3 regions of the Streptomyces sp. NPDC051563 genome follow, and region 3 is predicted to be linked to each of the others. Evidence: riboswitches for the same ligand, from Rfam matches in the RefSeq annotation. Region 3 holds a riboswitch; each other region holds the start of a gene.
The links. A riboswitch is a leader RNA that binds a small molecule or an ion and turns the genes downstream of it on or off. The one in region 3 is predicted to bind cobalamin.

Region 1: linked by a shared signal. The riboswitch ahead of metE (5-methyltetrahydropteroyltriglutamate--homocysteine S-methyltransferase) and the one ahead of ACIA8F_RS05735 (energy-coupling factor ABC transporter permease) in region 3 are both predicted to bind cobalamin.
Region 2: linked by a shared signal. The riboswitch ahead of ACIA8F_RS24775 (prenyltransferase/squalene oxidase repeat-containing protein) and the one ahead of ACIA8F_RS05735 (energy-coupling factor ABC transporter permease) in region 3 are both predicted to bind cobalamin.

The regions. Positions count from the first base shown of each region.
Region 1 covers NZ_JBITDL010000021.1:84,087-90,492, forward strand. Annotated here, with positions in the region: gene ACIA8F_RS25070 (nucleobase:cation symporter-2 family protein) at 1-1,448, shown strand, start outside; gene metE (5-methyltetrahydropteroyltriglutamate--homocysteine S-methyltransferase) at 1,554-3,893, opposite strand; cobalamin riboswitch at 4,070-4,291, opposite strand; gene ACIA8F_RS25080 (DUF1269 domain-containing protein) at 4,520-5,011, shown strand; gene ACIA8F_RS25085 (SulP family inorganic anion transporter) at 5,139-6,406, shown strand, end outside.
Region 2 covers NZ_JBITDL010000021.1:17,040-23,445, reverse strand. Annotated here, with positions in the region: gene ACIA8F_RS24790 (ABC transporter ATP-binding protein) at 1-379, opposite strand, end outside; gene ACIA8F_RS24785 (energy-coupling factor transporter transmembrane component T) at 376-1,560, opposite strand; gene ACIA8F_RS24780 (hypothetical protein) at 1,583-2,506, opposite strand; gene ACIA8F_RS24775 (prenyltransferase/squalene oxidase repeat-containing protein) at 2,503-5,286, opposite strand; cobalamin riboswitch at 5,396-5,534, opposite strand; cobalamin riboswitch at 5,661-5,735, shown strand; gene ACIA8F_RS24770 (hypothetical protein) at 5,875-6,406, shown strand, end outside.
Region 3 covers NZ_JBITDL010000003.1:333,999-340,404, forward strand. Annotated here, with positions in the region: gene cbiQ (cobalt ECF transporter T component CbiQ) at 1-71, opposite strand, end outside; gene ACIA8F_RS05730 (energy-coupling factor ABC transporter substrate-binding protein) at 76-411, opposite strand; gene ACIA8F_RS05735 (energy-coupling factor ABC transporter permease) at 420-1,115, opposite strand; cobalamin riboswitch at 1,144-1,338, opposite strand; gene ACIA8F_RS05740 (methylglyoxal synthase) at 1,470-2,387, shown strand; gene ACIA8F_RS05745 (flavodoxin family protein) at 2,479-3,204, shown strand; gene ACIA8F_RS05750 (hypothetical protein) at 3,230-3,754, opposite strand; gene ACIA8F_RS05755 (SsgA family sporulation/cell division regulator) at 3,873-4,280, opposite strand; gene ACIA8F_RS05760 (hypothetical protein) at 4,498-4,812, opposite strand; gene ACIA8F_RS05765 (L-serine ammonia-lyase) at 5,097-6,406, opposite strand, start outside.

The DNA of each region.
Region 1 (6,406 bases), on a different contig from region 3:
CGCCCACCGCCACGCCCGGCTCCACGCCGCCCGCCGGCTCGCCGTCCCCCGGTTCCCCGCTTCCCCCCGCCCCGGACCCGGCCGCGGCCCCCGCCGCGAAGCATCCCGTCGACCAGACCCTCCCGTTCGGAAAGCTCCTCGGCGCCGGGCTCCAGCACGTGGCGGCCATGTACGCCGGTGTCGTCGCCCCACCCCTGGTCGTCGGCATCGGCGTGGGACTGAGCCAGGGCGAGATCGCGTTCCTGATGAGCGCCAGCCTCTTCGCCGCCGGCATCGCCACCCTCCTGCAGACCCTCGGCTTCTGGAACATCGGCGCGCGCCTCCCCTTCGTCAACGGCGTCTCCTTCGCCGGCGTGGCCCCGATGCTGGCCATCGCCAAGGCCGAGGGCCCCGAGGACGCACTGCCCGTGATCTACGGCGCCGTGATCGTGGCCGGGGTGTTCGGCTTCCTCCTCGCCCCCTGGTTCTGCAAGCTCATCCGGTTCTTCCCGCCCGTGGTCACCGGCACGGTCATCACCCTGATCGGCCTGTCCCTGCTTCCCGTGGCCTTCAACTGGGCCCAGGGCGGCAACGCGCGGGCCGAGGACTACGGGGACGTGAAGTACATCGGCCTCGCCGCGGTGACCCTGCTGATCACCGTGGTGCTCCGCAGGGTGCTGCGCGGGTTCCTCAAGCAGATCTCCATCCTGCTCGGACTCGTCGCCGGCACCCTGATCGCCCTCCCCCTCGGACTCGCGGACTTCAGCGCCGTCGCCGACGCCGACGTGATCGGTTTCCCCACGCCCTTCCACTTCGGTGCTCCGCAGTTCACCGTAGCCGCGATCGTGTCCATGGTGATCGTGATGATCGTGTCGATGACCGAGAGCACGGCCGACGTGATCGCCCTCGGCCAGATCGTCGACAAGCCCGCGGACGAGAAGACCCTCGCCGCGGCGCTGCGCGCGGACGGCCTGGGCACGGCGCTGAGCCCGCTCTTCAACGGTTTCGCCGCCAGCGCCTTCGCACAGAACGTCGGCCTGGTCGCCATCACCAAGGTCCGCAGCCGCTACGTCGTGGCCGCGAGCGGCGGCATCCTCATCCTGCTGGGGCTCTGCCCGTTCCTCGCCTCGGTCGTCTCCCTGGTGCCGCAGCCCGTCCTCGGCGGCGTCGGCCTCGCCCTGTTCGGCACGGTGGCCGCCAGCGGAATCCAGACCCTGGCCCAGGCGGGGCTCGAACGCGGTGACAACGTCCTCATCGTCGCCATCAGCCTCGGCATCGGCGTGATCCCCATGGCCAGCGAGGGCTTCTACCACGGCTTCCCGGAGAGCATGCGCATCATCCTCGACTCCGGCATCAGCACCGGCTGCGTCGCCGCGGTCCTGCTCAACCTCGCTTTCAACCACATCGGCCGCCCCGGGCAGGACGACATCCAGGAAGGGCAGCCCGCAGCCGCCGTACCCGTGCACTGAGGCCGGACAGCCGGACAGCCGCACAGCCCGACGGCCGGACGGCCGGCACGCGGTCGCTCCGCGTGCCGGCCGTCCTGGTTCCTACCGTCCTGCCCCCAGCGGGGATCAGCCGTTCGGGGCGAGCTCCGCACGCACCCGGCGGGCCGCCTCGACGAGGTGCTCCAGGGAGGCCCTCGTCTCGGGCCAGCCGCGGGTCTTCAGACCGCAGTCGGGATTGACCCAGAGCCGTTCCGCGGGGATCGCCCCGAGTCCCTTGCGCAGCAGGGCCGCCGCTTCCCCGGCCGAGGGGATGCGGGGCGAGTGGATGTCCCAGACCCCGGGGCCGACCTCGCGCGGATAGCCCGCGCCGGCCAGCTCGTCGGCGACCTGCATGTGGGAGCGGGCCGCCTCCAGGCTGATGACGTCGGCGTCGAGCTGCTCGATGGCCTCGACGATGTCCCCGAACTCCGCGTAGCACATGTGGGTGTGGATCTGGGTGTCCGGCCGGACCCCGCTGGTGGTGAGGCGGAAGGACTCGGTGGCCCACGCCAGGTAGCCGGCGTGGTCGGCGGCGCGCAGCGGCAGCGTTTCGCGCAGGGCCGGCTCGTCGACCTGGATGACCGACGTGCCGGCCGCCTCCAGGTCCTCGACCTCGTCGCGCAGGGCCAGCCCGACCTGCCGCGCCGTCTCGCCGAGGGGCTGGTCGTCGCGCACGAAGGACCAGGCAAGCATGGTGACCGGGCCGGTGAGCATGCCCTTGACCGGCTTGGCCGTCTGAGCCTGGGCGTACGCGGTCCAGCGGACGGTCATCGGGTCGGGACGGGAGACGTCCCCGGCGAGGACGGGCGGGCGGACGTAGCGGGTGCCGTAGGACTGGACCCAGCCGTGCTGCGTGGCGAGGTATCCGGTGAGCTGCTCGGCGAAGTACTGGACCATGTCGTTGCGTTCGGGCTCCCCGTGCACGAGCACGTCGAGGCCGGTCTTCTCCTGGAAGGAGACGACCTCGCGGATCTCGGCCCGGATGCGCTCCTCGTAGGCCTCCGTCCCGATGCGTCCGGCACGCAGGTCGGCGCGGGCGGTGCGCAGGTCGGTGGTCTGCGGGAAGGAGCCGATGGTGGTGGTGGGGAGCAGGGGCAGGGAGAGGTGGGTGCGCTGGGCGGCGGCCCGTTCAGCGTAGGGCTGGGCGCGGCGGCCGTCGGCCTCGGTGATCGCGGCGGTGCGGGCGCGGACGGCCGGGTCGTGGGTGATCCGGGAGGCGGTGCGGGAGGCCAGGTCGGCCCGGTTCGCGGCGAGTTCGGCCGCGATCGCGTCGGTTCCCCGGGCCAGTCCGCGGGCCAGCGTGCTGATCTCGGTGGTCTTCTGGCGGGCGAAGGCGAGCCAGCGCCGGATCTGCGGATCGATGTCCCGCTCGGCGTCGGCGTCGATCGGGACGTGCAGCAGGGAGCAGGAGGCGGCCACGTCGACCCGGTCCGCGAGGCCGAGCAGGGTGCCGAGCGTGGTCAGCGACTTCTGGTAGTCGTTGATCCAGATGTTGCGGCCGTTGACCACGCCCGCGACCAGGCGCTTGCCGGGGATTCCGCCGACGGCGGCGAGGTCGTCGAGGTTGGCGGCGGCCCGGTCGGTGAAGTCGAGGGCGAGTCCCTCCACAGGGGCCTTGGCGAGGACGGGCAGGGCCTCGCCGAGCCGGTCGAAGTAGGAGGCGACGAGCAGCTTGGGGCGGTCGGTGAGGCCGCCGAGCTCGCGGTAGGCGCGGGCCGCCGCGTTCAGTTCGGCCGGGGTGCGATCCTGGACCAGGGCCGGTTCGTCGAGCTGGACCCAGGCGGCGCCCGCCGCGCGCAGTTCCGCGAGGACCCGGGCGTAGACGGGCAGCAGCCGGTCGAGCAGGGCGAGCGGCTCGAAGCCGGCGGCCGTGCCGGGTGCGGGCTTGGCGAGGAGGAGGTAGGTCACCGGTCCGACCAGGACCGGGCGGGCCGTGTGGCCGAGGGCCAGGGCCTCCTTCAACTGCGCGACCTGCCGGGCGGGTTCGGCGGTGAAGACGGTGTCGGGGCCGAGTTCGGGGACCAGGTAGTGGTAGTTGGTGTCGAACCACTTGGTCATTTCGAGGGGGGCCACGTCCTGGGTGCCGCGCGCCATCGCGAAGTAGCCGTCCAGGGCGTCCGCCGCGACGGCGGAGCGGTGGCGGTCGGGGATCGCGCCGACCATGACGGTGGTGTCGAGGACGTGGTCGTAGTACGAGAAATCGCCGGTCGGGACCTCGGTGATGCCGGCCCCGGCGAGCTGGGCCCAGTGGGTCCGGCGCAGGTCGCGGGCGGTGTCCCGGAGGGCTTCGGCGCTGACGCGGCCCTTCCAGTAGCCCTCGATCGCCTTCTTCAGTTCGCGGTTCTGTCCCTGGCGGGGGTGGCCGTACACGGTGGCCCGTACGGGTGCGGCTGCGGACCCGGGTGCGGCTGCGGACTCGGTGGTCACGGAACTCTCCTTCGCGAGCGTGTCTCCATGAACCCGGTGACGGGCCGCGGAGGCGAAGGGTGCCGCAGCGGGCGGCCCGCCCGCCGGGGTCGCGTACGCATGGGTACGCGACGGCAGGAGCCGCCCGAGGTGCACGCCGACCCGCCCACGAGGTCACCGGGAAACCGTGCGCGGTCGATCGCGCACGGGCAACGGGCAGGTCTTCGGACTCGCGGGCTCGCGGACCAGAGGTCCGCACCTACTGGCCGTCGCTTCCCAGGACCGGTTCCGGTCCCAGTGCGTATGACGGCGGTCGTTCCCGCTCACCGCTGCGGGGCAGTCCCGGATTCCCACCGGGTTCCCTCTTACGACGCATCCCGCCTGGCGGACGGGGGCGAACCAGCTGCGAGGCCCACAGTAGGGCGGGCGCCCGGGGAACGGGCACGGCTTCCCACATGTCGGACGGTGAAATGGGACACGCGCGGACCTTCGCCGCCCGCCCGGACGGCCGAGTACGGCCGAACGGGCGAATGACGCTGACGGGTCGACACATGACAAAGAGTCACGATTATGCTAATTGTGGTCAATTGTCTGATTGTGGGTTGTACTGGACGACAGGCAACACCGTCCAGGAACTGGAGCGTTACGTGGCATCCACCACTCTCACCGTCTGGAAGTTCGCCACTCCCGAGGGGGCGCAGCAGGCGGAGTCCGCGCTGCTCGCCCTGCAGAAGGAGCAGCTGATACAGGTGCACGACGCGGCGGTCGTCACCTGGCGCGAGGACGCCAAGAAGCCGAGGACCCAGCAGCTGAACAGCCTCACGGGAGCCGGCGCCCTCTCCGGCACCTTCTGGGGGATGCTCTTCGGTCTCCTGTTCTTCGTGCCGCTGCTCGGCGCCGCCGTGGGCGCGGCGGCCGGAGCCATCGGCGGATCCCTCTCCGACGTCGGCATCGACGACCAGTTCATCGACGAGGTGAAGTCCGAGGTGAAGCCCGGCACTTCCGCCCTGTTCCTGCTCTCCTCCGACGCGGTGGTCGAGCGGGTGCGCAGCGCCTTCCCCGGCGGACGGGCGCAGCTGATCCGTTCCAACCTCTCCGGCGCGCAGGAGCAGCAGCTCCGCGAGGTCTTCGCGGCCTGAGGCCCCGCGCCCCGAACCGACGCCGCGGCCCGGGGCCGGGGGGGTACTCCCCCCGGCCCCGGGCCGCGGCAGTGCGACCCCCGCCTCCGTGCGGAGGGCCCCCCGAGCCGAGGAAAGGACCCGCGCGGTGAGCGTTCCGCGGACGGCAGGACCCGACGACGAGGCGGCCGCGACGGGCCTCGTACCCCCCTGGCTGCGCCGCTACCGCGGCCGTTGGCTGCGGGGCGACACGCTGGGGGCCCTCACCGCGTGGGCGCTGATCGTGCCGGAGTGCGTGGCCTACGCGCAGATCGCCGGGGTCCCCCCGCAGAACGCGTTCTACGCGGCCCCGGTGGCCCTCCTCGTGTACGCGCTGCTGGGCCGTTCCCATTTCCTGCTCATCGGAGCCACCTCGGCGGCGGCCGTCCTGTCGGCCGCCACCGTCTCGGCCGTCAGCCCCTCCCCGCAGGACGCCGTCGGACTGTCGGCCGCCCTCGCGGTGATCGTCGGCGCGGTGCTGCTGGCGGCCGGGCTGGCCCGGCTCGGGTTCCTCACCAACTTCCTCGCCGAACCGGCCCTGGTCGGCTTCCTGTTCGGCATGGCGCTGACCATCGTCGTCCGGCAGGCCGCGAAGCTCGTCGGCGTGCCGGGCGGTGACGGCAGCTTCTTCGAGCGGCTGTGGACCGTCCTGTCCGGAGCCCCCCACTGGTCCCTGGTGACCCTGGCCGTCGGGGCGGGCGCGCTCGCCCTGCTGTTCCTGCTGGAGCGCTTCGTACCGCGCCTGCCCGCCTCCCTGATCGTCCTGGTGGCGGCCCTGCTCCTGTCGGCGGCCCTCGACCTGGAGCGCCACGGCGTCGAGACCGTCGGGCACATCCCCTCGGCCGTGCCGGTCCCCCACCTGCCGGGGATCCCGGCCGCCGACTGGATCGCACTGTCCGGCGGCGCCCTGGGCGTGGCCCTGGTGGTCTTCGCCGAGGCCTTCAGCATCGCCAACCGCTTCGCCCGGGAGCACGGCCAAGAGGTGGACGCCGACCGGGAGATGGCCGCCGTCGGCCTCAGCAACATCGCCGTCGGGTTCTTCCGCGGCTTCGTCGTCTCCGGCAGCGCCTCCCGCAGCGCGGCCGCGGCCGGAGCGGGCGGCCGGACCCCGATGGTCTCGCTCATCGCGGCCGGGCTGATCCTGCTGACCGGCGCCTTCCTCACCCCGCTGTTCACGGACCTGCCCGAGCCGGTGCTCGGCGCCATCGTCATCTTCGCCGTACGCGGCTTCCTGCGGGTCGGCGAGCTGCGCCGGTACTTCCGCCTGGACCGGCCCAGCCTGTGGGTGGCGCTCACCTCCCTGTTCGGCGTGCTCCTCTTCGACCTGCTGCCCGGACTGCTGCTCGCCGTCGCGCTCTCCCTCGCACTGTTCGTCTC
Region 2 (6,406 bases), on a different contig from region 3:
CGAGGGTCTCCTCGACGCGCTTGCGCATGGTGGCCGGAGGCACGGCCAACTGCTCCATCGCGTAGGCGAGTTCTTCCTCGACCGTATCGGTGACGAACCCGTCCAGCGGGTCCTGTCCCACCACGCCCACCACGTCGGCGAGTTCGCGCGGGGGATGCTCCGCGGTGTTCCGTCCGTCCACCACGACGCTGCCGAAGAGGGTGCCGCCGGTGAAGTGCGGAACGAGGCCGTTGACGGCGCCGAGGAGGGTGGACTTGCCCACCCCGGTGTGGCCGACGACCAGGCAGAGTTCGCCCTCCTCCACGGTGAGGTTCACCTCGCGCAGGACCGGTTCGTCCGCGTCGTCGTACTGGACGGTGACCTCGTCGAAGGTGATCACTTGGGTTCCTCGGTGCGCTGGGCGGGGACGGCCGCACGGGCGGGCGGGGCCGGGGGCGGGGCCAGGAAGCCGGCGGTACCCGCGAGGAGGATCGCGGCGGCGGGTACGAGCGGCAGGGTGGGCCAACTGAGCGGGTAGATCGAAGGGTTGAGTTCGGCGGCGTTGAAACCGGCGTTCGTGAAGAGGAGGGCCGCGGAGAGGATCCCGCAGCCGGCCACGGCCCACTCGGCCGCACGCCACGGGTCCGGCCGGTAGGCGGTCCGGGTGATGCGGCGGCCGCCGAGGCGCAGCCCCGCGAAGCACAGCAGGGCGCCGGCCCCCATGGACGGCAGGCCCAGCAGCCGCGGAGCGGTGGCGTCGAGCAGTCCGTACGCCCCGGCACACAGACCGCACATGCCGAGCAGCATGAGGGCGCCGGTCAGCCGCCGGGAGCGGCGGGTGGCGGTGCCCGCGCGGCCGTAGCCGCGGGAATCCATGGCGGCGGCGAGGCGCAGCGACCGCTCCAGGGCGTCCTCGAGCACCGGTACGACGATGCCCCGCAGAGCGCGCAACCCCTTGGCACGGCCGGCCCGCAGCCGCCGGGCCCGGTGCACCCGCTGCACGCTCTGCACGAGTTGGGGCGCGACGCTGATGGACACGGTGACGGCGACGCCCAGTTCGTAGAGGGCGCCGGGCAGGACGCGCAGGGCGCGCATGGGGTTGGCGAGGGTGTTGGCGGCGCCGATGCAGCACAGCATGCAGGCGAGCCGCAGTCCGTCGGTGGCGGCGGAGAGCAGGGCCTCCAGCGAGACGGGGCCGCCGAGCCGGATCCCCGCGTACCAGTCGGGTGTGGGGATGTGCGGCAGGGAGAAGAGGAAGTGGTCGCGGGGGGTGATGCCGGTGGCGAAGACGGCACGGAAGAGCACCCGGATCGCGACCACGGTGAGGGCCAGATACAGGTAGTAGGCGAACCCGCGGGCCCAGGGGGCCTCGGTGCGCCGCATGGTGACGACGTAGCCGAGGACGGCGAGGACGAGGAACAGCAGCAGCGGGTTGTTGGTGCGGCTGACGGCGGTGGCCAGGGCGAGGGCCCAGATCCACCAGGCGACCGGATGCAGGGTGCGGGGCAGCCGCCGGCCGCCCGTGTCCGGCCCGACGGCGGATACGGGCGGCACGGGCGGCTTGGCCGCGGCCGCGGCCACGGGGAGGGTGCGGGACACGCGGCTACTCCGTACCGCGGCGGCGGCGCCGGGCCGTGTACGCGGCGGCGCCACCGATCAGGAGCACCAGGGCCCCGGTGGCGACGGCGGGCAGGTACGAGCCCGCGTCGTGGGCGGCGTCGGCGGCGGGGGCCGCCTCGACGACCCGGGGACCGGGCGCGGACGCGGCGGCCGCGGGCGCGCTCGACGAGGCCGAGGGGGAAGGAGCCGGGGAGGCGCTCTCGGAGGGGCTCGGCGAGGCCGACGGGCTCTGCGGAGCGGTGGACCCGGGCGCCGCCGCCGGCCCGGGCGCGGCCGGATGCTCCGGCGCGGGGCCCGTGTCGACGTCCGGCGGCGGAGGCGCCGCGGTGCGGGTGTCCTTGGGCGCGGGTCCGCCGGTGGGCGCGGTGTTCTTGGCCCGCACCTGGTCGGGGGTGACGGTGGGCTTGCCCTCGGTGCCCTCGATGTCGGTGCCGCCGAAGATCCACAGGTCCACGCTGCCCGGCTCGGGCTTGTAGAGCATGGCGCCGAGCTGGCTGTACTCCCAGGTGGTGCGGCCCGGGTCGGCGTGCCAGTACGACCAGTAGGCGGAGGCGGGAGGCGTCAGTACGCAGTCGTCCTGCTGCGGGGTGGGGAACTGCTTGCCGCCCTGGAAGCCGCTGTAGCCGATGCGGCAGATGAAGGCGGGGCCGTCGTGGCCGGTGCCGGTGGTGGCCCAGCCGCCCTGGTTGAGGAGCTCGTAGCCGGTGGTGGGGGTGGAGCCGCAGGAGCGGTAGACCGGCCCGCCCCAGCGGCTGAAGTCCACGGCGAGGACGGCCCCGGAGGACGTGGTGCACTGCCCGATGGGCAGCGGGGCCGCCCCTGCCGGGGCCGCGGTGGCGGCGAGGGCCGCCACCGTCAGCCCGAGCGCGGCGGCCGTACGGGACAGGGCCCGCAGGACGCGGGTCACGCCTCGCCCCCGGTGGCCGCGCGGCGGCGCTTCGCGGCGCGGGTCAGGCCCCAGCCGCCGAGGGTCAGCAGCAGGGCCGCCGCACCGAGCCCGCCGGCCTGGACGCCGGTGGAGGCGAGGCCCCCGCCGTTCGCGCCGGAGCCCGAGCCGCCCCCGCTCTCACCCGGGGTCACGATGACGGGCGAGGAGGGGGAGGAGGAGGGCCGCACCGAGGTGCCGGGTTCGGGCTGCGGGCCGGTGCCGCTCAGGTCGCGGGTCAGCAGGCCGAAGGAGATGCCGGTGGCGCCGCCGACGGCCTGCGCGGAGGCCCGGACGTCGGAACCGGGCTGGCCGCCCTTGGCGATGGTGAAGCCGCCGTCGCCGTTCTGCTGCGAGGCGAGGAACTTACGGGCCTTGGCGATGCGGTCCGCGTACTTCGTGCCGTCCAGGGACATCCCCTGCACCGCGAGGGCCGCGGAGTTCACGGAGTTCCCGGATGCGCCGGGGAAACCGCCGTCGTCCTTCTGCTGGGCGGCCAGCCAGGCGACGGCCCGGTCGACGGCCTGCTGCGAGGCCGCGTCGGGGAGCAGATCGAGGGCCATGGCCGCCATCGCGGTGGAGTCCACCTCGGCCCCGCTGGCCTCGCCGATCAGGCTGGGCCAGGCACCCGAGGGCTCCTGGAGGCTCTTGAGGTAGGCGATCGGTTCGGCGGCGGCGGCCGTCTCGCCGGCCCGGACCTGGGCGATGACGCCGAGGGACTGGGAGAAGACGGAGGTGGCGTAGGCGTAGTTGCCCTTCGCCGCGCACTGCTTGGGCGTGTCGTTCTTCGCCGCGCAGATGCCCTTGGCGAGCGCGGCCAGCAGGTCCTGGCCGCCGAAGTCGCGGGGGTCGCGGCCCACGGCTTCGGCGAGGAGGGCGGTCTTGCCGAGGGAGCCGCCACCGGCGTACTTGGTGCCGATCAGCGTCCAGTCGTTGATCGTGCGTCCCTTGCCGTCCTTGCCGCTCTTGTCGAGGAAGTCGACGATGCCCCGCAGCGCGGAGTCGTCGCGGCCGGTGGCCGCGAGCGCGTAGGCGCCGTCGATGGTCAGTCCGTAGTCGGCGAAGCCGGTGCCCGGGCCGCTCTCGTAGTAGCGGCCCTGGATCAGACGGCTGTGGTCGGCGAGGTACGCGGAGCCCTTCCTCAGATCCGGCCCGTCACCGGCGGGAGGGGTGACGGGCGGGGTCACCGGGGGAGTGACCGGCGGGGTGGTCGGCGGGGTGGTCTTCTTCGCGGTCAGCGCGACCAGGTCGGTCCTGGCGCCCGCAACGGCGGCCGGGGCGGTCGCGAACAGCCGTGATTCGGTGTCGTCCTCCTCGAAGCCGAAACCGGCCCCCGGGAACTGGTGCCGGGAGAGCCAGGAGACGCCCGCGTCCGCGAACGCCTCGTCGCCGAGGGCGCGCAGGGCCTGGGCGGCCCAGGCGGTGGAGGCCGGGCTGCCGGTCGTCAGGTACCCGGCGGAGGGCCAAGCACCGGTCGCCAGCTGGGACTTCTTGAGCCAGCCGCGGGCCTTCCGCACCGCGGCGTCGTGACCGCCGGCCCGCTTGAGGGCCAGCGTGATCAGCCCGGTGGAGTTCGCGTCGCTGTCGCACCATTCGCCGGAGCGGATGAGGATGGAGGTGAAGCCGCCGTCCTCGCACTGGAGCCCGGTCAGCCGGTTCACGGCGTCGGCCGGCGGTGTCACCCCTCCGTTCAGCAGGGCGATGACGGCCATGGCCTGGGCCTCGGACTGGCCGGTGGTGCGGAAGTCCCCCTTGGTCAGGCAGCCTTCGACGTTCTCGCCGTCACCGATGTCGCGCGGGCAGACGTACGTCAGGAGGTCGCCGAGCAGATCGTGACCGCCGAAGGCGCGGGGGTCCTTGCCGGTGGCCTCGGCGACGAGCGCGAGACGGGCGGCCGCGGTGGCGTCGGGGATCTTGTCCTTGCCGGCCGGGTAGGCGTACGCATCGGTCTGCGCGGGCGCGGCGAGGAAGTCCGCGACCTTCTTGGCCGCCGGGCCGTCCGGGTCGCCGGCCTTCAGGGCGAACACGGCCTCGGTGGTGAGGAAATGGTTCGGGGCGGTGGCGCCCTCGTCGACGACGCGCTCCCCGTCCGTCAGCTTCCCGGTGACCCAGCGGGTGGCCGCGGCGACGTCGACCGACCCCGCGGGCACGGTGGGCGGGGCCGTCGGCACGGTCGGATCGGGGGTGGAACCTCCCCCGGCGCGCACGTCGTCCGGGGAGAAGCCGGGCTTGCCCGAGGTGCCGCCGACGTCGGTGCCGCCGTAGACCCAGGCGTCCACATCACCGGGCTTCGGGGTGCGGGCCAGGGCGCCGAGCGAGCTGTAGGTCCAGCTCTTCTGGCCGGGCGAGGCGGTCCAGTACGACCAGTACGCGGTGGCCTGCGGGGTGAGGACGCAGTCCTCCTTGGCCGGAGTGGGGTACTGCGTACCGGAGTCGAAGGCGCCGTTGCCTATCCGGCAGATGAATCCGTCACCGTCGTGGACGGTGCCCTCGGTGGTGAAGCCGCCGGTGTGCAGCAGTTCGTAGCCGGTGGTGGGGGTGGTGTCGCAGCCGCGCTCGACCTTGCCGCCGAAGGGGCCGAAGTCCACGGCGACGACGGCGCCGGTGGTGGCCGTGCACTGCTCGATCGGATCGGCGCTCGCGGAGCCGGGAACCGTGAGGAAGGCCACTCCCGCACCGAGCGTCAGGAAGGACGCGGTCACGAGGGAGAAGAACCGCCGTCTCGTCCCCGCATGCCGTTGCGCCTGCTGTTCGGTCCCCACCGCGGCCCTCGTCTCTGCCGGGCGGCTGCGTACGTGGCGATGCGCCCCCGCAGGGCTCACTGGCCATGGGGAGGCTGCGACGACCACACCGCAGTCCGCGACGGCGTTCTTCGTACTGTGACCCAGCCCCAGGCATTCCGGCTCACCCGGGACGCCCCGGGCCTACGGTTGCGGGTCAGCGCCGGAATTCGACCGGCTTCCCCTGGTACTGAGCAGTTATCAGCCGGAGTGCAACACGGATGCCGGTGACGCGTCAAGGTGGCATGAGTCTCACGGGGCGCTCCCCCGGGCACGGCGCGGGTCCGGCACCCGCCCGCCCTCCGGGTGGCTGGCGGACCCTTGATCACTCCGGTAGCGTCCTGGGCTGCCACGTGGGGGAATCCGGTGCGAAGCCGGAGCTGACGCGCAGCGGTGTGGGACGGCGGGGGCCGTTCCGAGCCCGAATGCCCAGGCGGCGACGTACTACAGGAAGCCGTACCACGCGTTCCGGACGGCGGCCCTCCGACCATGCCCCGGCCGTGCTCGTGCGCGGTGACGTGCGGGCGTGCTCCGGCGGTGGCCGGCGTTCGCCGATTCCAGGAGCAGGCCATGTCCCGTCCCCGTACCTTCCGCCGCCTCGCGCTCGCGGTGCCCGCCGCGCTCGGCGCCCTCGTCCTCACCGCACTGCCCGCCTTCGCCACCTCCAGCCCGGCGCAGATCGCGACGTCGAAGACCAACGGCGTCGCCTACCTCAAGTCGCTCCAGGCCGCGGACGGTTCGTACGCCGGGTCCGGACTGTCCAACGAGTGGGCGTTCAGCGCCTTCGCCGCCGCCGGTACGGCCGTCGCCGACGTCTACCCGGGCGGCGACACCACGAAGAACGCCCGCACCGTCTACCGCAACCTGCTCTCCACGGCGGGCTGGCCGCAGGCCTCCCCGGTGGTCACCGACTACGAGCGCGGCACCCTGAACGCGTACGCGGCAGGCATCGACCCGGCCCGCGTCTCGGCCTCGCGCAACCTCGTCGCGAACATCTACTCCTTCTGGCAGACGGCCGAGGCGGGCTACTTCAGCCCGTCCGGAAACTTCAACGGCACGGTCTTCGCGGCCCTTTCACTGCGCGGCGCGAAGACCCAGGGCG
Region 3 (6,406 bases):
AGCAGGGCCTTCTCCAGCGGGTGCCGGCCGCGCCAGCGGCTGCTGTGCGCGGCAACGTCGATCGGCAGCACCCGGCTACGCCTCCGGGGCGGCGGCGGGAGCGGCCGCGGCGGCGGCCGCGCCCTGGCGGCGGCCCTTGCGGACGCCGAAGTAGTACGCGAGGACGCCCGCGCCCAGCGCCGCCTGCAGGGCGAACAGTGCGGACTCGATCTCGCCCGACGGGGGCTCGTACAGCGGGGAGAACCAGGGCTCGTAGTCGGGCTTCAGCTCGGTGATCGCCGTCTCGGCCTGCGCGTCGGCGCCGGCGAAGGGCTCCTCCTTGTGGTCGCCCATCCCCAGTGCGACCGGGAGGACGGCCAGCGCCGCCACCAGGAGCAGCAGCAGGGTGTTGATCTTCGCGTTCCTGGACATCTTGCTCATCAGGCCGCCGCCTTCTCTCCGGTACGGGCGGCCGTCAGCTTCGCGACACCCAGCCGGACCAGGTCCGACTTGCTCGACGCCATCAGCAGCCGCATCACGAGGACGGTCAGCAGCCCCTCGCTCACGGCCAGCGGGATCTGGGTGACCGCGAAGATCCCCCCGAACTTCGCGAGGGAGCCCAGGAATCCGGAGGCCGGGTCCGGGAAGGCCAGGGCGAGCTGCACGCTGGTGACGCAGTAGGTGACCAGGTCGGCGAAGAAGGCGCCGAAGAACACGGTCACCATCAGCGGGGCCCCGGACCTGCGCAGCAGCCGGTAGACGGCGTAGCCCGCCCACGGGCCGGCGATGGCCATCGAGAAGACGTTGGCGCCGAGGGTGGTGAGCCCGCCGTGTGCCAGCAGCAGGGCCTGGAACAGCAGGGTGATCGTGCCGAGCACCGCCATGATCGGCGGCCGGAACAGGATCGCCCCGAGCCCGGTGCCCGTGGGGTGCGAGCAACTGCCCGTCACGGAGGGGATCTTCAGGGCGGACAGGACGAAGGTGAAGGCCCCGGACGCACCGAGCAGCAGGGTGCTCTCGGGGTTGGCCTTCACCTCGCGGGTGAGCGCGCGGACGCCGTGGACGACGAAGGGGGCGGACGCGGCGCCCCAGGCGACCGCGTGCAAAGGGGGCAGGAACCCCTCGGCTATATGCATGAGTAGGGAGACCTCTCCAGCACCTCGTGGATGGACAACGCGCCCCGGCCGGTCTCCTGGCTCACGGGTTGACGTCCATGCTCCGCCTTCCCGGGCAGCGCGGAACCTCCCGCGCAGCCCAGTGGCTTTCCCGCAGGAGTGGAGCCGGACTTCCCGATCACAGTGGCGAGGGCCGCACCGGTTTCCCACCGGTTTCCCGAACACCAAGGCCCGCTGACCCTAGTCGGCCGCGCGGACCGGTAACAACCCGCCCCAATCACGCCATGCGGTGACCTGATTCCGCTTGTGCATCACGCACCGTGTTCGCACCGCTACTATCGGCCTCAATAGCCCCACCTGAAAAGGGAGTTCTGCATGTCCGTGACCGCCGAAGACTGGCTGCCCCGCGTCGCCGCGCTGTTCCGCACGTACGATCTGGACGGGGACGGGCATCTCGGCCGCGAGGACCTCATCGCCTACGCCGGCCGCCTCGCCGAATGGCTCACCGAGCCCGGGGACACCCGCCGCAGGGCCGCCCTCCACGACGCCTACTCCGAGCTGTGGACGCAGCTGCAGGCCGCATCGGACACCGACCGGGGCGGCCGGATCAGCGAGCAGGAGTTCGTCGCGGCGGCCGCGCGCGACGCCTTCGACGGCGACCGCTACTTCCGCGAGTCCACCCTGCGGGCCCTCGACGCCCTCGCCGACGCCCTGGACCGGGACGGCGACGGCCGCATCGACCGCGCGGAGTACGAGCGCCTCTTCGGGGCGACCGGCATCGACGGCTCGCTCGACGCGCTCTCCTTCGACCGGGTCGACGTCGACGGCGACGGTTCCATCAGCCGTGAGGAGCTGCGGGCCGCGGCCGTGCACCTCTACCCGCTGGCCGACCCGAGCTGGCTCACCGGAGCGGGCGGCCGCAGCGACCGCCCGCGCGGCATCGCCCTGGTCGCCCACGACGCGCGCAAGGCCGACCTGCTCGCCTGGACGGATCGCAAGGCCGCCGAGCTCAAGCCCCACCGGCTCTACGGGACCGGCACCACCGGCACCCTGATCAACCGGCGGCTCGGCCTGGACGTCGCCCCGCTGCGCAGCGGGCCGCTCGGCGGGGACCAGCAGATCGGTTCGCTCATCACCCAGGGGCAGATCGACCTGCTGGTGTTCTTCTTCGACCCGCTGGCCTCGCACCCGCACGGGGACGACGTACGGGCCCTCATCCGGCTCGCGGTGCTCGGCAACGTCCGCCTCGCCCTGAACGCGGCGAGCGCGGACGCGATGATCGAATCCCTGTGACCCCGACCCGGGCGCCGGCTCCGACGCCGGGCTGAGCCCGGACGGGCGCGGCCCGGTGGCGGCCACGGCGGTCGCCGGTGAGGCTGGGCGGGTGGCTACCGATCCCGCGCGCGACCTCGACTACTCCGACCTGACCGCCGTGTACGTCAACTGCACGCTCAAGCGGTCCCCCGAGCCCAGCAACACCGAGGGCCTGATCGGCAAGAGCCGTGCGGTGATGGAGGCGGCCGGGGTCCGGACCTCGCTCATCCGTGCCGTCGACCACGACATCGCCACCGGTGTCTGGCCCGACATGACCGAGCACGGCTGGGAGAGCGACCAGTGGCCGGTGCTCTACAGCCAGATCATGGACGCCGACATCCTCGTGCTGTGCGGCCCGATCTGGCTCGGGGACAACAGCTCGGTGATGAAGCAGGTCATCGAGCGGCTCTACGCCTGCTCCTCGATCCTGAACGAGCAGGGCCAGTACGCCTATTACGGGCGCGTGGGCGGGGCGCTGATCACCGGCAACGAGGACGGCGTCAAGCACTGCGCCATGAACGTCCTCTACAGCCTCCAGCACCTCGGCTACGCGATCCCGCCGCAGGCCGACGCCGGATGGATCGGCGAGGCCGGACCCGGGCCCTCGTACCTGGACCCCGGATCCGGCGGCCCCGAGAACGATTTCACCAACCGGAACACGGCCTTCATGAGCTGGAACCTCATGCACCTGGCGGCCCTGCTCAAGCGGTCCGGCGGGATGCCGGCGCACGGCAACCAGCGCTCCCTGTGGGACGCGGGCTGCCGGTTCGACTTCCCGAATCCCGAGCACCGCTAGCCGGGCCCCGGCTCCCGCCGGGGGCTCAGCAGGTGTTCGGGTGCGCGATGTCCAGGACGAAGCGCTCCGGGGAGTGCAGCGTGAAGGAGCTGTAGGCGGGCGTGGTGTCGAAGGCGGCGCCGAAGGTGACGTACCCCTCGTAGTCGCCGGTCAGGGCGAGCCCCTTGAGCTTGGGCAGGTCGATCTTGACGAGCTTGGGGCCGAGGTAGACGTTGTGGCCCGCGTCGTCGTGTCCGGCGGCGGGGTGCAGGCGGACTTCCAGGAAGTACCGGCCGGGCAGCGGGACGGGCTTGCCGGACCCGTCGTAGACCAGGTTCGGGACGGGGGTGACGGTGACCCCGGGTACGTACCCCTGCAGGTCGATGACCACCCGGTCGTACGTGCAGTGGCCGCCGTAGCGGGCATTGACGACGAGCGGAGTCTGGGTGGCCTTGGCCTTGGTGGCGGCTGTCGTGGTTGCGGCGGATGCCGGGGCGGCGAAGGCCAGGGTGGCGGCGAGCAGTGCGCCCACCCCCAGTGCGGTGGCCTGCCGGCGGCGTGGACGGTTCATGGCGTCCCCTCGATTCCGAGAGACGGGGAACGGTGTCACCCGTGAAGACGCGCCGGGTCGGGGCGTGGTTGCACCCGGTACGGGCACGGTTGCCCCCGGTGCGCCGCCTGCGCCCGGTTCAGCTGGGCAGCAGGGCGCTCAGCTCGGCGTCGAGGTCGTAATGCCGGTGCTCCTGGCCGCGCGGCACCAGCTCGGTCATCCGGCGGCACAGCGCCTGGACGTCCTTGGCCCGGGCCGACACCACGCACGACTGCTCGCCGTTGCTGAAGGCGAGGAAGACCCGCGGCTCGGTGCCCTTCCAGCGGGGCCACACCTGGATGTCGCCCTCGCCGGTGGCGCAGACCTGGCCGTCGAGCAGCAGTTCCCGGGAGAAGACCCAGTGGGCGAGGTGCATGCCGGCCCCCTCGAAGTCGAGGGAGATCTCGTAGGGCCGCTCGGTCCGGTACACGAAGACGCCCCGCACCGGGACGGGCTCGGGAGCGGCCTCCAGGCGGAGCGGGAGGACGCGGTGTTCGGTGCCGGTCATGCGGGCGCCTCTCTCTCGGGGTGGGTCTCGCCGGCGCACGCGCGCGAGATGCCCACTCGGGCAAGCTAGCCCACCCGGGGGCCGCCTTCCCCCGGCCGAAGGTCCCGTCCGGCCGGGCCTCTCGACCCGACTTGGCCCGACGCGCCGAGCCCCGCCCTCCGGAGGGAGGGCGGGGCTCGGCGGAAGCGTGCGACCGGGGCGGGGGCCCCGGCCGGAGCTACGGAAGCGGGTTGTAGATGAAGGACTCGTGCGCGTTCGACTGGCCGATCGCGGTGAAGCCCGAACCGTTGGCCTGGGCGCCGTTGTTCTGGTTGGAGGCGCCGAAGCCCGAGGCGACCTGCTGGGCGGTGGAGGAGTTGCCGGCGTTGCTGCCGCCGACCCCGCTTCCGAGGACGCCGGCGAGGGCCGCGTTCGACGCGGTCCCGGCCGCACCGGCCCCGTTGTCGGCCTGGGCCACGCCCGAGAAGAGCGCGAAGGCGAGGGGGAGCGATGCGGCGGCCGCCATCACGCGGATGCTGCGGGTGCTTGCCATGATTTCAAGTCCTCCAGATAAGCAAAACGGCTGTGGTCCAAGGCGGTTGGCCGACCGCCGGGGGTGTGGACGCGACGTCGTGCCCCCACCCTTGCGCAGGTGATCATCAAGAAACCAGCCCAGACTGCCTTGTTCCCTCTCAAGCGTGATCAACCTCCCGCCAAACCTCATATACCACCCAATCTCGAACGAAGTTACTGGCGTAACCCACCTGACTGAGGGGGGACATGGCGAAGGCCCCGACGCGGGGCGTCGGGGCCTTCATCAGGCGGTACGGGTCCGGGTCAGCACTCGATGACGTTGACCGCGAGACCGCCGCGGGCGGTCTCCTTGTACTTCACCTTCATGTCGGCGCCCGTCTCCTTCATGGTCTTGATGACCTTGTCGAGGGAGACCTTGTGGCTGCCGTCGCCGCGCATCGCCATCTTGGCCGCGGTGACGGCCTTGACCGCCGCCATGCCGTTGCGCTCGATGCAGGGGATCTGCACCAGGCCGCCGACCGGGTCGCAGGTCAGGCCGAGGTTGTGCTCCATGCCGATCTCGGCCGCGTTCTCGACCTGCTCCGGGGTGCCGCCCAGGACCTCGGCCAGTGCGCCGGCCGCCATCGAGCAGGCCGAGCCGACCTCGCCCTGGCAGCCGACCTCGGCGCCGGAGATCGAGGCGTTCTCCTTGAAGAGCATGCCGATCGCTCCGGCGGCGAGGAGGAAGCGGACCACCCCGTCCTCGTCGGCGCCCGGCACGAAGTTCATGTAGTAGTGCAGGACCGCCGGGAGGACGCCCGCCGCACCGTTCGTCGGGGCGGTGACGACCCGGCCGCCGGCCGCGTTCTCCTCGTTGACCGCCATCGCGTAGATGGTCGCCCACTCGCTGCGGTGCATCATCGGGTCGCCCTCGGTGCGCAGCTGGCGCGCCGTGGAGGCGGCCCGGCGCTTGACCCGCAGACCGCCGGGGAGGATGCCCTCGCGGGACATGCCGCGCGCGACGCAGGCCTGCATGACGCGCCAGATCTCCAGCAGGCCCTCGCGGATCTCGTCCTCGGTGCGCCAGGCCTTCTCGTTCTCCAGCATCATCGAGGAGATCGACAGGCCGGTCTCGTTCGCGAGGCGCAGCATCTCGTCACCGCTGCGGAAGGGGTACTTCAGCGGGGTGTCGTCGAGCTTGATCCGGTCCTCGCCGACCGCGTCCTCGTCCACGACGAAGCCGCCGCCGACCGAGTAGTAGGTCTTCTCCAGCAGCGGGTTTCCGGTCTCGTCGTACGCGAAGAGCGTCATGCCGTTCGCGTGGTACGGGAGCGAGCGCCGGCGGTGCAGGATCAGCTGGTTCGGCTCGTCGAAGTCGATCTCGTGGCCGTCACCTATGTCCGTGCCCAGCAGGCGCAGGCGGCCCGTCCGGCGGATGCGCTCGACCTCGGCGTCGGCGGTCTCCACGTTCACGGTGCGGGGGGAGTGGCCCTCCAGGCCCAGCAGCACCGCCTTGGGGGTGCCGTGGCCGTGGCCGGTGGCGCCCAGCGAGCCGAAGAGCTCCGCGCGCACCGAGGCTGTCTGCGCGAGGACGCCGTCCTTCTTGAGCCGGGTCACGAACATGCGCGCGGCGC